Regions from separate parts of the Bradyrhizobium sp. 147 genome, predicted to be linked through region 2. Evidence: riboswitches for the same ligand, from Rfam matches in the RefSeq annotation. Region 2 holds a riboswitch; the other holds the start of a gene.
What was found. Region 2 has a riboswitch for cobalamin ahead of metE (5-methyltetrahydropteroyltriglutamate--homocysteine S-methyltransferase). Riboswitches for the same ligand answer to the same signal wherever they lie in the genome.

Region 1 (7,584 bases), on a different contig from region 2:
GCCATGCGAGCCCAGCGCGGCGCACGATCGAGACCGCGCATGCGCTGGGACTCACGCCCGAGCTGATCCCCGAATTCGGCGAACAGGATTTCGGCGCATGGACCGGGCGTCGGCATGACGAGATCGGCGCGGCCGGGGACGAGGCCTATGCGCAATTCTGGAGCGATCCGGCGCGCGAACGTCCGCCGGGCGGCGAGAGCTTTGCGGATCAGGTCGCGCGCGTCCGGCTTGGGCTCTCGCGGATCAGCGCGGGCTCCGCAACGCTCGTCGTGCATTCCGGCACGATCCGCGCCGCGCTGTGCATCGCGCTGGATCTGACGCCGCAGGCCGCCTTGCGCTTCGTGATCGATCCGCTGTCGCTCACCCGGATCGACCGGCTCGCCACTGGGTGGCGCGTCGTCTCCGTCAATCAGCGGATGGCCTGAGCCCGATCAGGCCGGGCGATCCGGCACATTGGCTTGCGCAAAAGTCGCCATGCCGTTGTGGAGCGCGCAAGCCGACCGCACCAGCGGCAACGCGATCGCAGCGCCGGAGCCCTCACCGAGCCGAAGATCGAGGCTGATCAGCGGCTGCACGTTCAGCGCACGCAGCACCAGCCGATGCCCCTGCTCCGCCGATTGATGCGACGGCAGCAGGAACGGTCGGCACGAGGGGTTGATCTGCACCGCCACCAGCGCCGCGACCGACACGATGAAGCCGTCGATCAATACGGGAAGGCGGCGTTGCGCCGCCGCGATGATAGCGCCGCAGATCGCCGCGATCTCGAGACCGCCGACGGCACACAAGATGTGTTCGGACGAAGCGCCCGCAATGCCATGGCGCGCAATCGCGGCATCGATCACCCGCGCCTTGTGCGCGCGGCCGGCCGCGTCGATACCGGTGCCGCTGCCCGCGATCTCCTCGGCGCTGATGCCGAGCAGGCTCGCCGCAATGGCCGCCGAGACCGTGGTGTTGCCGATGCCCATCTCGCCGAAGATCACCAGATCAGGCCGGCCGACTTCCGCGCGTGCAACCGCGCGCTGCCCGGCTGCGAAGGCGAATGCCAGTTCCGCAGGCTCGAGTGCAGCTTCCACGCTGAAATCGCGCGTGCCGCTCCGCGGCTTGTCGGTGACGACGCCCGCCATCTGTTCCTGCGCCAGCGTTCCGGCGTCGACCACCTCCAGGCTGGAACCAAGCTCACGCGCCAGCACCGAGATCGCGGCGCCACCGGAGGCAAAATTCGCCATCATCGCGATCGTCACTCCTTGCGGATAGGCAGACACGCCCTGCGCGACGATGCCGTGATCGCCGGCGAAGACGATGATCGGCACGCGCGCGGCGCGAGGAGATTCCGTCGCTTGCAGGCCCGCAAGCTCGATCGCCAGTTGCTCAAGCCGGCCGAGCGCGCCGGTCGGCTTTGTCAATTGCGTCTGCCGCGCGATCGCTGCCTCGCGGTGCATCGCGGAGATGTCGGGACACTCTTGGTAGACCCATTCGGGGAGCATGCTGCCTCGCTTAACGCGTGCGCTTGAGAATGTAGCTGTCCATGATCCAGCCATGCCGCTGGCGCGCCTGCTGCCGCGCAGCGACAATACGCGGGCCGATTTCGGCCAGCGCACCGGACATGACGATCTGATCGGGCATGCCAAGATAGGCGCCCCACCAGATGTGGAGACCAGCCGGATCGAGCGACTGGAACGCCGTGCCGCCGTCGAGCATCACAGCGACGGTATCGACCCCTTGTGGCCAGCCGCCTTCGCGCAAGCGCCGCCCCGTCGTGACCAGGAATGGCTCGCCGATATCGTTGAGCGGCAGCGCATGCGCGGCGCACAGCGCCTGGATCGAGGTGATGCCGGGCACGACCTCGATCGTCGGCAACGGATGGAGCCGCCGCGCAATGCGCAGCGAGGAATCGTACAGCGAAGGATCGCCCCAGATCAGCAGCGCGACCTTGCCCTCGCCGCCGAGATGATTTGCGATGGTTTGCGACCAGGTTGCCGCCACGGCATCGTGCCAATCGTCCACGCCCTTGTGGTAGTCCGCCTCAGTCGTGTCCCGCACTGGCAAGTCGAACTCGGCGATGCGCGTGCTCGCGCTGGTGAGCACATCCGCGCAGATCGTCCGCCTGAGATCTGCGAGATCAGATTTCGCCGTCCCCTTGCGCGGGATCAGGACGAGATCGGCGGCGTTGATGGCACGGGCCGCGGCGCGCGTGAGCTGCCCGGGATCGCCGCAACCGATGCCTATTAAGGAAAGCGTGAGCATCGCGAGCGCGAAGGGCGGCCGCACCGGCCGCCCTTCGCTTGTCTCTCAAGCGCCGTTATGAAGGCGCGGCGTGACGAGGCCGGGCGCGGTGACACCGCGCAGCGACTTCGCCAGCGCCAGCACCGCGAGATCGGCGAGCGGCTCGATCACGATGACCAGCGCATAGGATGCCGCAAACGCCGCGATGTTGGCGAGGTTGGTCGCGCCGAAGCCGGAGCCATAGAGGGCCCAGAACGCCACCCAGGCGACGATGCCGGACTGATAGGCGGTCGAGAGCGCCAGCGCCTGGCGGTATTGCAGATCGACGTAAGCGGTGTTGCGCGGAATGATCCGCGTGGCCAGCGCCTGAATCGCGAACAGCGGCACCAGGAGTGTCGTGATGTTCATGCCGTATTGCGGCAGGTCGGTCGGCACGAAGAAGACGCCCTGGAGCAGCAGCCCGAACGCAAGGCCGAAGGCGGCGGGCGCAGCACCGAACAGCAGGAACAGCGTCGAGCCGAGGATGAAGTGCACCTCGGAGACGCCAACCGGGAAGTGCGGCAGCACCTGGAAGAAGCTGAAGACGAGGCCGGTGGTGGCGAGCGTGCGCGTCGCGAACGAGCCGATGCCCTGCTCGCGCACGGTCCCCACGGCGAGCTTCAAGGCAACGCCGCCTGCGGCGATGCCGGTTGCGTAACTCAACACGAGCTTGGCGCCCGTCACGATTCCGGGTTCGATATGCATGGCTCAGATCCTTCCTGCCGTCACACCCGACGGCCTTGGCCTCAAAACGTGCAGGGCCGGTCTCCTGGCTCGCGGTTCACTTGCGGTTCTCCGGCCTTCCCGAGCCTTGCGGCCCAGTGGCTGATCGGAGCCCCTCACCGCTTACAGTCGCGGGGGCGGCTGGGGATTTGGGCGCCGCAACTGGGTCCGCCCGCCCCCATTCCCGATTATGCTCCGGCGCTTTGCGCCGCGTCGAGCACCATGCCTCTCCTGTGTGCCCCTTTCGCGAGCCGGGCGTCAAGGGGCCAAGGGCGGCCGCGGCCATCATGACAGATCGTCTCCTGCCAGCGCCCCGAACAGGATGACGGCGGCGGTGGAAGCGGCGCCGCCGCGGGCAAGCTGCTCGGCAAGCTCGACAATGGTGGTGCGCACCAGCCGCTCGTCGGAACGGCCAAGAGATTCCGCAAACAGCGCCGGCGTATCTGCGGCGAGGCCATGCTCGATCAATTTTGCGGCAAGGGCCGGAAAGGTGCGCCGACCCATATAAACCACGGTGGTTGCCTCCGGATCTGCCAGCGCCACCCAATTCAGGTTTTGCGGCAGCTCGCCGGTGACGTCGGCCCCGGTCACGAACTGCACCCGCCGCGAGGTGTGGCGCCGGGTCAGGGGGATGCCGGCTTGCGCGGCGGCGACGCAGGCGGATGTGACGCCGGGAATGATCTCGTAGCCGATGCCGGCCTCGCGCAGCGTCTCGAGCTCCTCCTCGAGCCGGCCAAAAATGCCGGCGTCCCCAGACTTCAGCCGCACCACGCGCGCGCCAGTTGCGGCATAGTCAACCAAGAGGCGGTTGACGTGGTGCTGCTTGGTCGAGGGCCGCCCTGCCCGTTTGCCGACCGCGACGAGATTGGCGCCGGGACGGGCGAGATCGAGGATCGCGCCGGAGGCAAGATCATCATAGAGCACGACGTCGGCCTCGCGCAGCCGTGCAGTCCCCTTCACCGTGAGGAGTTCGGGGTCGCCGGGGCCGGCGGAGACGAAACTGACAAAACCGCTCACCGGTCCTCCGCAATCAGATGGAAGAACGTGCCGGTGGCTTGGCCCCGCCGCGAGCCGGTCTCGGCAATGACCGCGCCGGTTGCGTCGTGGACCACGGCCAGCGGCGTGTCGGGCTGGGCGATGATCGTCGAATAATGGAACTCGTGGCCGCGCAGGCGTGCGCCGGCCCGGTGCCCCGGCATCGGCGTGGCCAGTTCGGCGAGACGATAGCCCAGATGCATGCGGCGCTTGGCAAAGCTGGTCTCCAGGCCGAGCAGCCCCGCCATCTCATGGCGCACGCCATCGGCATCGGTCAAAGCGGTCCCCAGCACCATATAGCCTCCGCATTCGCCGTGGACCGGCCGTGTCTCGGCGAAGGACCGCACGCCGCTGCGAAAGCGTGCGTTGGCCGCGATCTTGCCGGCATGAAGCTCGGGATAGCCGCCGGGCAGCCAGCAGACATCGGCGCTCGCGTCAGGCGGTTCGTCGGCCAGCGGCGAGAACGGCACGATCTCGGCGCCGGCCGCGCGCCAGGCCTCCAGCATGTGCGGATAGACGAAGGAGAACGCCGCATCGCGGGCGAGCGCAATGCGCTGCCCGGGCGGCGTCACGTTCAAACCATTGCTCGCTGCCGGCGACCAGTTGGCGGCCGCCCGCAGCACCGCATCGAGATCGACATGCTCGGCAACGAAGCGCGCGGCCTCGTCGATCAGCTTGCCGATCCCGGCCTGCTCCTCGGCCTGCACCAGGCCGAGATGGCGCTTCGGCAGACCAATCTCGGCATGGCGCGGCAATGCGCCGAACACGGCGATGCCGGCGTCTCTCAGCGCGCGACGCACGAGATCTTCGTGGCGCGGGCTGGCGACACGATTGAGCACCACGCCGGCAAGGCGCACGCCAGGGCGGTAGTCGCGAAGGCCCGCGGCAATTGCTGCCGCGGTCTGCGCTTGGCCGGAGGGATCGATCACCAGCAGCACGGGCCAGCCCAGCATCTCGGTGATGTCTGCGGTGGCGCCGGTGCCGGAGACGCCGCGCGCGGCGACGCCGTCGAACAGGCCCATCGAGCCCTCCGCGAGCACGACGTCGGCATCCGCGCCGCGGCTGACGAGATGCGCGATCGCCCCGCGATCCATCGCCCAGCTATCGATATTGACGGAGGCCCGTCCCGTCGCCGCAGCGTGAAAGGCGGGATCGATATAGTCGGGCCCGCTCTTGAAGCACTGCACGTTCAAGCCGCGATTGCGCCAAGCGCGGGCGAGCGCCAGCGTCAGCGTGGTTTTGCCGACCCCCGAGGCCGGTGCGGAGATGACGAGACCTGCCGCCATCAGGACGCCTCCGGGAAGCGCGGCTCGGCGCCAACCGGCCGATAGCGGCGATCATAGTCGGCGGCATAGAGGCGGCTCTCGTCAAAATCCGTGGCGTTCAGCGTCCTGCCGACCAGGACCAGCGCGGTGCGCTCCATCTCGCTGCCTACAGCCGCATCGAGCGTTGCCAGTGTGGCACGGACGATGCGCTGGTCCGGCCAGCTCGCGCGCCAGACGATCGCGACCGGGCAGTCTGCGCCGTAATGCGGCGTCAGCTCGGCGATGAGCTTGTCGAGCAGATGGATCGACAGATGGATCGCGAGCACCGCGCCCGTCGCGGCGAACGCAGCAAGCTTCTCGCCCTCGAGCATGGCGCTGGCCCGGCCCGGCGTGCGCGTCAGCACGACCGTCTGGGCGAGACCAGGCAGCGTCAGTTCGGTCTCCAGCGCAGCGGCAGCAGCCGAGAAGGACGGCACGCCCGGCGTGACCGAATAGGGAATGCCGAGCGCGCGCAGGCGGCGGAGCTGCTCGCCCATCGCCGACCAGATCGAGAGATCGCCGGAATGCAGACGGGCGACGTCTTTGCCGTCCGCGTGCGCGGCGACGATCTCGGCGATGATCTCGTCGAGCGACAGCGGCGCGGTGTTGACGATCCGCGCGCCCGGCGGGCAATGCGCCAGCACACCCGCCGGCACAAGCGAGCCGGCATAGAGACACAGTGGAGAGGCGGCGATCAGGTCGCGGCCGCGCAAGGTCAGCAAATCGGGCGCGCCCGGGCCGGCCCCGATGAAATGCACGGTCATAAGCCGTCTCCTTCCGCAATCGCGGCGGTCGCGGTGCGATCCTGCGAGACAACCCGCCTCGCAATCAGCCGCGCGCGAGGGCCAGCCGCGGCAAGCGCCGCGGCTTCGGCGACTGATCCCGTGCCGAACTTTTCCGCAATAAGCTTCGACTGCGTCGGCGTGTCGACGCTCGCAAGCACATCGGCAGGAACAGCCTTGATCGGCACACCGCATTCGCGCGCGAGCTGCTTCAGCGCTTCGGCATCGGCCTTGTCGCTGACGGTTGCCACCGCAGCAAGGCCTTCGAAACCGCCGGTGGCCAGCAGCGCCTCGCGCAGTGAAGCCAGCGTCACATCCTTCTTGAATCCGAGCCCGGCAACTTTCATCGGACCACACTCCATTGCACCACCGGCCGCGCCGCCTCCCATGACCGGTAGCGGCCGAGTGGGGCTGCATGCGCGATCTCCACCCGCATCAGCTCGCCGCCGTGGCGCTGGTGCAGTTCGCCGAGCAGCGCCTCTGTCTCCAGCGTCACCGCATGCGCGACGAGCCGCGCCCCAGGCGCCAACCGCGACCAGATGGCGTCAAACATCGCGCCATCGAGGCCGCCGCCGACGAAGACAGCGTCCGGCGCGTCCAGCGCTGTCAGAGCATCGGGTGCTTCGCCCGCGATGACCGTGATCCGATGCTCCAGTCCAAACGCGGCCGCGTTGCTGCGGATGTTTGCAGTTCGATCATCACGCGCCTCAATGGCCACCGCCGTTCCGCCGCACAGCGCCCACTCGATCGAGATCGAGCCCGAACCGGCGCCGATGTCCCACAGCGTCCTGCCGGGACACGGCGCCAGCGCCGAGAGCGCCAAGGCGCGCATCGGCCGCTTGGTGATCTGGCCGTCGTGAGCGAAGAGATCGTCCGGCAGGCCCGAACCGCGAGACAGCCCCTGCCCGCCCTTCGCCTCCAGCGCAACCGCAACGAGGTTTCCGGACGAAGCGCGCGTAAAGCTGTCAGCGCGATACTCTCTGACGCTTTCATTCGGCCCGCCAAGCGCGGCGAGAGTCCAGAATGCGGAAGGGCCCCAGCCGCGCTCGGTTAGCCAGTTCGCGAGATCGCCGGCCGCTTTGCCATTACGGACGAGACAGATGATCCGCGCCCCGTGCGCCAGATGCTGCACGAGACGTTCGAATGGCGCAGCGTGAAGTCCAAGACAGATCACCGATTCCAGACGCCAGCCAAGCCGCGCGGCGACGAGCGAGAACGTCGACGGCGCGGAGTGCGCAATCCACTCGCCAGCCTGCAGCTTGTCGGCAAGACTTGCACCGGCGCCATGCCAGAACGGATCGCCTGAGGCGAGCACGACCGTCGGCCGGCCGCGACAGCTCAGCACCATATCTGCATCGAACGGCACCGGCCACGGACGGCCGCGGCTGCCAACTTGCGCAAGCGCAAGATGACGCTCGCCGCCGAAGACGGTTTCTGCCTTGGCAAGCGCCTTTCGGCTTGCTTCGGACAGCCCGGCA
Region 2 (7,584 bases):
CGAAAGATAATGGCAAGCACAGCTTGTTTACCTTCCCTCCTCGTTTAAGGGACCGTCACGGAACGGGAGTGGTTGCAATGGAGCATGGGCAGGCCGAACTAGTCGGAGGAAAACCTGTAATCTTCGGACAGCGTAAGGTGCGGCCGCGAGCGTGCGTGGCCGTCGGCAAGCGGCATCTGCGCGCCTTTCTTCGGGATGTGCTGGAGGATATGGGGTTTGTTATCAGCGAATGCGGGACTGCTGACGAGCTGTCGCACGTACTCGGCACGGACTTCCCTGATCTGATCCTGCTCGGCATTGGCTCGGATCGCATCGAGCCTGGACGATTGCTCGAGATACTCGTACGCGAAGGATTTGCAGGCGGAGTGCTGGCGTTCGGCGCCCGCGAGTCGATCATCATGACGGCAGTGCAGCAGGTCGGGGGCGAATATGGACTTGATATGCTGCCGCCGCTGAGGACGCCGTTTGCAGCCGAGACGCTGCGCGATCGGGTCGCCATGCTCTTGCCCAGAGAGCCGGCGCCCCGTCCCGCGGTCCATGTCGGGGAAGCCTTACACGCTGGCTGGCTTGAGCTCTGGTATGAGCCGAAGTTTGACGCGTGTACCCTCAGCCGCCGCGGCGCCGAGGCGCTTGTGCGAATGCGGCACCCGACCTGGGGCGTTGTTCCACCGGCCTATTTCATCGCGGAGGCTCACGATCCGCATTTCAGGGAGTTGTCGCAGTTCGTGATCGACCGCGCGATCAAAGATTGGCAGTATCTTCTGGAGCAGCAAACTTCGATCGATCTCTCCATCAATCTCCCGGCAGCATTCCTGATTGACCCGCAAGCGGTACGCGATCTCTGTCAGCGCATGCCCTCGCACCCCGCTTTCGGCGGCTTGACGATTGAAATCGATAGCGAGGAAGCGATCCAGAACCTAGATCTCCTGATCGAGGTCGCACGTGAGGTTCGCTTTCACAACATTGGCCTTGCAATCGACAATGTCGGCGCCAATTGGCCGCAGCTGATGGGGATGGAAAAATTCCCGTTCATGAAATTAAAAGTGGACCGGCAGTACGTCGCCGGTTGCGGAAATGGACCCCTGAAGCGAACGGTGTGCCGCCATATCGTCGATCTAGCCAAAGAGTACAGCGTGCGCACCGTCGCCGCAGGTGTGGAGAGCCACGCCGACCTGATCGCTGTGACCGAACTCGGATTCGACCTTGCGCAGGGCCATCTGTTCGGAAAGGCCATGCGGCTGAAGCAATTTGCACAGTCATCTTTCAGCCCTGTTCCACTTCGTCCAAAATAGTTGCATGAGGAGTGGCTGAGCAGAGCCAGGCAAAACGTACCAGCGCTCGCCCGCGCCGCCATGCCTACTCGGCACCAGGCATGCGGCTGACTGCAATTAAATCGGTCACTTTGCAAAGCCAGTAACGCTTCTCCCGGCGGAACTTCATTTCCCTCCGAAGCGATGCCGAAAGTTATTGTAGCACAAACCCTTTTTATCAGGCCTCCAGCGAGTCAATCCGCGGAGTTAACGTTGCAGCCGTGAGCGAGGCTTGCACAAAACCTCCAGTCAGGGCGTGTGACCGGAGGTTTGCCGAGATCCGGTGTAGACGTGCGTCGGCTCGCGGCTTTTAGTCGCGCCGCCGGTTTCGGAATCGTCGAGCGTCGCTTGGCCCCGCGCTGCCATGCAAGACAAACGACGGAAGCGCCCAGCGGTCGAGTCGCGAGTGACTCTCGGAGTAGGGCCTGAGGGCTCGCATAGCTTGAAATTGAAGTGGCCCGTTGCTGTCGCAGATGCAACATGGTCTCAGACCCGGGACAGCACCCCTGGGCAAATTGACCATCATTGAGCGCGTCTGTCCTTGGCACGGCATTTGAAAGGGATCGCCAATGGCATCGCTCGCCTAAGGAGTCGGAAGGCATGGCTTACAAGATCGTCGCTTCGCAATGCACCGTTTGTGGGGCATGTGAGTTCGAGTGTCCCAACGCGGCGATCAGCCTCAAGCGCGACATTTACGTTATCGATGCCAAAAAGTGTACGGAGTGCGAGGGCCATTCCGACACGCCGCAATGCGCGGTGGTCTGTCCGGTGCCTGACACCTGTGTCCAGTCTAAGACAGCATAAGCAGCCCGCGTCCAGAAGGCTTCACCGCTCGATTTTGCGAACGAAGTAATAGATGTCGCGCTTGAGAAGGCCGCCGACCGCGTGCGGCGCATCGAGTTCGATCAACATCGTTATGAGTTTAAGGCGCTGATCGACTCCGAGAAACCATCGAAGGGCTCTGTCAGAGAACACCGTCAAATTTGTCTCGAATAAGGACAAAGCCGCCTCGATGCTCCAGTCGCCGCGTTGGGGCTTATCGTCGCTGGCTGAGGAGACGAGGCGAGGTGGACGGGCGTCGACATCCCAAGATCGACTTGCAGGATATCTAAAGCTACGTCACGGCCGAAGCCGAAGAGACGGTCTCCACGCGCGACGAGATCGGTCCGGAGATCTTGAAGACATACGAGAAGCTCGGCATCCGCGCACCATGCACGAGTGCATGGAGCCTAGGGTCATAGCAGATCCCCGCCGCCCGCGCTCTCGCCGCTTACTCCAGTTTCGCAAGTCAGCGTGCATCCTGAGGTCCGGAACTGTTCCCGCGATGTCGCGCATGCCAACGTCCAGGCTGCACTACTCGCCAGCGGCGACGGAAACAACGAAGGCGCGCCAAAGTCGCTCAGCACGTAAGTGCTTGGCGCACCGAGGAGATCATCTTGACCAACGCCATGGAGGCGATCGAGCTCGCGGCTCGGCGCGGGGTCCGCCGTACACAGGCAGTCCGACCTGATCATCCGTGCGATCCTGGAGCAATCCCGGCCTTGGCAATTCCTAAGGAGCCTCATGGCGCTGTGTTCAAGCGGATGTCGGCCGAGCATGATCGCAACTTCCTCACGGGCGAGTTCGAGAAGCTGCTGACGGAAAAGAGCAGGCTTGTCGCGATCACGCAGATGTCGAAGCGCCCAGCGCATTCGTTCTGCTCGCGTTAGCTCACGACTACGCCAAGAGGGCGTTGAGCGGACGCATTCATAAGCGGAGGCTTCACAGATCCACGCGTTTTTACCAGGCCGGGAGTAAGACCGTTGTGCCCTACCTGGTACAGCTGGCAATCGCTTGGGCAATATCGCGGCAACACTTAGTAGGTTGACGGATCGATCCTCGTGCGTCTAATGCCAGCCGTCGTGGTCTTCGGATTTCGTTTGATCCGGAGCTAAGAGGGAAGCCGGTGCAATGCCGGCGCTGCCCCCGCAACTGTAAGCGGCGAGCCGATGTCCAACGAAGTCACTGAAGCCATGCGGCTTTGGGAAGGCCGGACAGCAGCGACGACCCGCGAGCCAGGAGACCTGCCTCGACAATATATCGTCCACGGGCGGGGTGTCCCGGTGTGCGCCAAGCAGCTGTCGCTCACGCGATATTCGCTGCACGCGTCCGCCATGGCCTTTGCCCCAATTATGGGGTCTGATCTATGTCTATTCTTTCGCTTCCCGTTGCCACATTGGGGACGTCACGCATCGGCCCACGACGCGAACTCAAGTTCGCGCTCGAGAGCTACTGGGCGGGAAACTCCAGCGAAGCCGAGCTCCTCGAGGCGGGGAGTGGACTTCGTGCCGCTAATTGGGCACGGCAGAAATCCTGCGGTGTGACGGTCATTCCTTCCAATGACTTCTCGCTCTACGACCAGGTGCTCGATACCAGCGTAATGGTCGGAGCCATTCCCGACGTCTACGGCTGGACCGAAGGTCCTGTGTCGCTCAAGACCTACTTCGCCATGGCACGTGGCGCTCAGGACGGTGATCACACTCAGCATGGGCCTGGCGTAGCAGCACAGGAAATGACGAAGTGGTTCGATACCAACTACCACTACATGGTGCCGGAATTTCACCAGGATCAGATCTTTAAGTATTCCTCTCGAAAGCCGATCGAGGAATATGAGGAGGCAAAAAGCCTCGGCTACCAAACGCGCCCCGTCTTAGTTGGCCCAGTCACTTTCCTGAAGCTCGGCAAAAGCGCAAATCCCGCATTCAATCCGCTGTCGCTGCTTGATAGGCTCCTCCCAGTCTATGTCGATGTTCTCCGCGAACTAGCCTCGCGCGGTGCGGAATGGGTTCAGCTCGACGAGCCATGCCTGGTGATGGACGTCGACGAAGCGTCGCGGGCGGCCGTCCGCCGGGCCTATGCTCATTTCGCAAAGCTTGTGCCGGCCCTTAAAATCATGTTGGCCACTTATTTCGGGGCTATCGGCGACAATCTTGAAACAGCCCTTGCCTTGCCCGTTGCCGGGCTTCATGTCGATCTGGTTCGGGCACCCGACCAATTGGACGCAATTGTCGCCACAGCCCGCAGAGATCTCGTGGTCTCGCTAGGCGTCGTTGATGGTCGCAACGTCTGGCGCTCCAATCTTGCGGCGCTGCTCGACCAACTTGCCCCTTTGGTCAAAAAGCTGGGTAGGGACCGTGTTCAGATTGCTCCTTCCTGCTCGCTGCTTCATGTTCCGATCGACATTGAGCTAGAGACCGATCTCGATCCCAATCTGAAGACGTGGCTGGCGTTCTCAGTTCAGAAGATCAAGGAACTTTCGATATTGGGCAAAGCGCTGGCCGGCCATGCTGCCGAGGTGGCCGATGAACTTGCGCTTTCCGAGGACGCCGCCGTGACCCGCGAAACATCGCCCGAGATCCACAATGCGAATGTCGCCGGACGAATGGCCGCGATCGACGATAGCATGCGTCGCCGTCGCAGTGCGTTCACCGAGCGTGCCGACGTCCAGCGGGCCGCGTTCGCATTGCCGATGTTTCCAACGACAACCATCGGATCCTTCCCGCAAACGGTCGACGTCCGGAATGCGCGTGCGGCTCATGCGCGGGGAGCGCTGAATGACGCGCAGTACGAGCAGCTTCTGAAAGCGGAGACAGCCCGTACCGTGCAGTGGCAGGAAGATATCGGCCTGGACGTGCTCGTACACGGTGAGTTCGAGCGCAATGACATGGTTCAATACTTTGCCGAGCAGCTGTTGGGATTCGCTTTCACCAAGCACGGCTGGGTTCAGTCTTATGGGTCGCGGTACGTTCGTCCGCCTATCCTGTTCGGAGATGTCTCCCGGCCGAAGCCGATGACCGTTGAATGGTGGCGCTACGCGCAGTCTCTGACCAAGAAACCCGTCAAGGCTATGCTGACCGGACCGGTGACGATCCTGAACTGGTCGTTTGTCCGCGACGACATCTCGCGGAGCGAGACATGCCGTCAGATCGCTCTTGCGATCCGAGATGAGGTGATCGATCTTGAGGCGGTTGGAGCGACTATGATCCAGATCGACGAGGCTGCGTTGCGGGAGGGATTGCCGCTACGCAAATCGCAGTGGAGGAACTATCTCGATTGGGCAGTGGACAGCTTCCGCGTTTGCTCGTCCGCTGTCGCCGACGGAACTCAGATCCATACCCACATGTGCTATTCCGAGTTCAACGAAATCATCGATGCGATCGCAGCAATGGATGCTGACGTCATTTCAATCGAGACGTCGCGTTCTAAGATGGAATTGCTCGAGGCCTTCAAGAGCTACAAATATCCCAACGAGATCGGGCCCGGCGTCTATGACATTCATTCACCGCGCATTCCCGCAGCGGCGGAAATCAAACAGCTGATTGTGTTGGCGCGGCAGCGAGTTTCCGATCGGCAGCTCTGGATCAATCCCGACTGCGGACTGAAAACTCGAAGCTGGGAGGAGGTGCGTCCCGCGCTCGTCAATATGGTGGCCGCCGCACGCGAGTTGCGGGCTGAGCCATGATGGTGCGGAGCGTTTCGCAAACGCGTTTGTGAACAAGATGCACGCGCTTTGGGGGCTTACGATGTCCTTGCGAGCTCCCAAAGTTCCCAGCGCCTCGGAATGCCGCCGGGCGTCGGCGGAGGCGGTCGCATACAGCCGGCGACAAGCTCGATTCTCGACCCGGCGGCCGACAGCATGCCGGCGACGTCCGATCAGGTCACATATTGCGACGTCATTAACGCTCCACGCGAAGCACAGCCCTACTTTTTCATTTATCCATCGCGTGGATGCGTCCCATCACAACAATCTATTTTACCGTCCTTACGGAACGTCATACGAAATTCGCGTCCTGGCACGCGCTCCGGGAAAGGTAATCGAGCGTTGTTGGTTTTTGGGGGGCGTGCCAAATGCTGCTGCGCGACGGCAAACTGCCGCTTGTGTTTCAGGGCACGGCAGCCAAACCGCTTGCGCGAAGGATCCCAGCTCGATCAAGGCACTGACGTCCCAACCGGACAGCGGGCGAGTGGTGGACAAGTCGTGAAGTTTCCGACAGGAGCGGAAGGCAAGCGGCTCCAGATTTCGCGCGGAGTGATATCCGTTTCTCCTTTTTTGACGGCGAATGCCCTCGCCGAAATCGATCGCCGGTAAGTCCTCCCTACCGACGAAAGCTGGTGCGATGCATAAAGCAGCGTCGTTCCTGCGTGACTTTCGCCCGGCCTCCGGAGGAGGCCGGGCTTTTTTTGGTGCGCCAGGCATGGCGCGGACCGCGTGACTGGCGCGATTCGACCGGAGTAGTTTCCGGTCCTGACTTGGAGGTCAGAGTCCTTTCCTGGGCACCACCGCTCTTTTAAGAGCCTGATATCCAAAGCAATTCAGCAAATTCAACGGCTTACCCGCTCCTCAGTGGTACAGAAGAGTGGTACAATGCCGTTAGCCATGTCGCGTCCGTGGAAGCACCCCAAAACTGGAATCTATCAGCTCCGGAAAGCCGTTCCGGAGGATCTGCGTAAGCTTGTTGGCAAGCGCGAGGAAAAGGTAAGCCTCCAGACCCGCGATCCTGCGGAGGCAAAGGTGCGGCATGCGAACGCGCTCGCCGAGCTAGAGGCTCGCTGGGCGAATTTGCGCGCGGGCCCGGTACCCCTGACCGAGCGAGAAGCGCACCGTTTCGCCACGGTCGCCCACGATCAATGGCTAGAGCAGTACAGGGACAATCCAAGCCAGCAGACCAACTGGGATACCGTGGCTGGCGATCGCCTATTTGGTCCCCCGCAGACCAGGAAAGAGATCCTGGCTGCCTCTCAGCGGGCGTTAGATGGTGCCCCAGAGCTGCCAGAGGACAAGATTTTCCGGATGGAGCAAGCGTGTTTGGACGCTGCAAACGGCTATCTGACGACCAATGGGATTGTCATAGACGATCAGAACCGCCGAACCATGGCCCGTGCCCTGGGCGCGGCCATACAACGTGCAAGTTTGACTTTGGCGAAACTCGTAAGAGGGCAAGGCCAAGACTTGCCCGAACCCCAGGCGATTCGGTTCCCGGAATGGCCCCCTCGCGCAGAGCAAGCGAAGAATGATGCCAAGGGCGGCGCCTCCGCCGATTCACTATCGGCACTGGTCGAGCATTGGTGGAAGGAGGCGAAGGCTGCTGGTCGCAAGCAGAGCACCTACGAGAGCTATCGCAACACTGTGGCAAAGCTTGTGGGGTTCCTGAAGCATGACCAAGCGAGCCGCGTGACGCCGCAGGACATTGTTCGGTACAAGGATCACAGGTTTCAGGGTGGCGCCAGCGCGAAG

Region 1: it holds a riboswitch for cobalamin, as region 2 does, so the genes downstream of both, IVA87_RS10575 (energy-coupling factor ABC transporter permease) here and metE (5-methyltetrahydropteroyltriglutamate--homocysteine S-methyltransferase) in region 2, are expected to answer to the same signal.

What each region holds. Positions count from the first base shown of each region.
Region 1 is NZ_JADPKL010000042.1:260,956-268,539, reverse strand. Features, by position in the region: gene IVA87_RS10590 (histidine phosphatase family protein) at 1-425, shown strand, start outside; gene cobT (nicotinate-nucleotide--dimethylbenzimidazole phosphoribosyltransferase) at 432-1,484, opposite strand; gene cobF (precorrin-6A synthase (deacetylating)) at 1,495-2,244, opposite strand; gene IVA87_RS10575 (energy-coupling factor ABC transporter permease) at 2,290-2,967, opposite strand; cobalamin riboswitch at 3,004-3,225, opposite strand; gene cobA (uroporphyrinogen-III C-methyltransferase) at 3,271-4,002, opposite strand; gene IVA87_RS10565 (cobyrinate a,c-diamide synthase) at 3,999-5,306, opposite strand; gene cobM (precorrin-4 C(11)-methyltransferase) at 5,306-6,088, opposite strand; gene IVA87_RS10555 (cobalamin biosynthesis protein) at 6,085-6,453, opposite strand; gene cbiT (precorrin-6Y C5,15-methyltransferase (decarboxylating) subunit CbiT) at 6,450-7,584, opposite strand, start outside.
Region 2 is NZ_JADPKL010000137.1:25,587-33,170, reverse strand. Features, by position in the region: gene IVA87_RS31975 (EAL domain-containing response regulator) at 78-1,292, shown strand; gene IVA87_RS31970 (4Fe-4S binding protein) at 1,911-2,114, shown strand; gene IVA87_RS31965 (hypothetical protein) at 2,136-2,291, opposite strand; gene IVA87_RS31960 (hypothetical protein) at 2,747-3,019, shown strand; cobalamin riboswitch at 3,196-3,396, shown strand; gene metE (5-methyltetrahydropteroyltriglutamate--homocysteine S-methyltransferase) at 3,496-5,811, shown strand; gene IVA87_RS31950 (DUF6538 domain-containing protein) at 6,715-7,584, shown strand, end outside.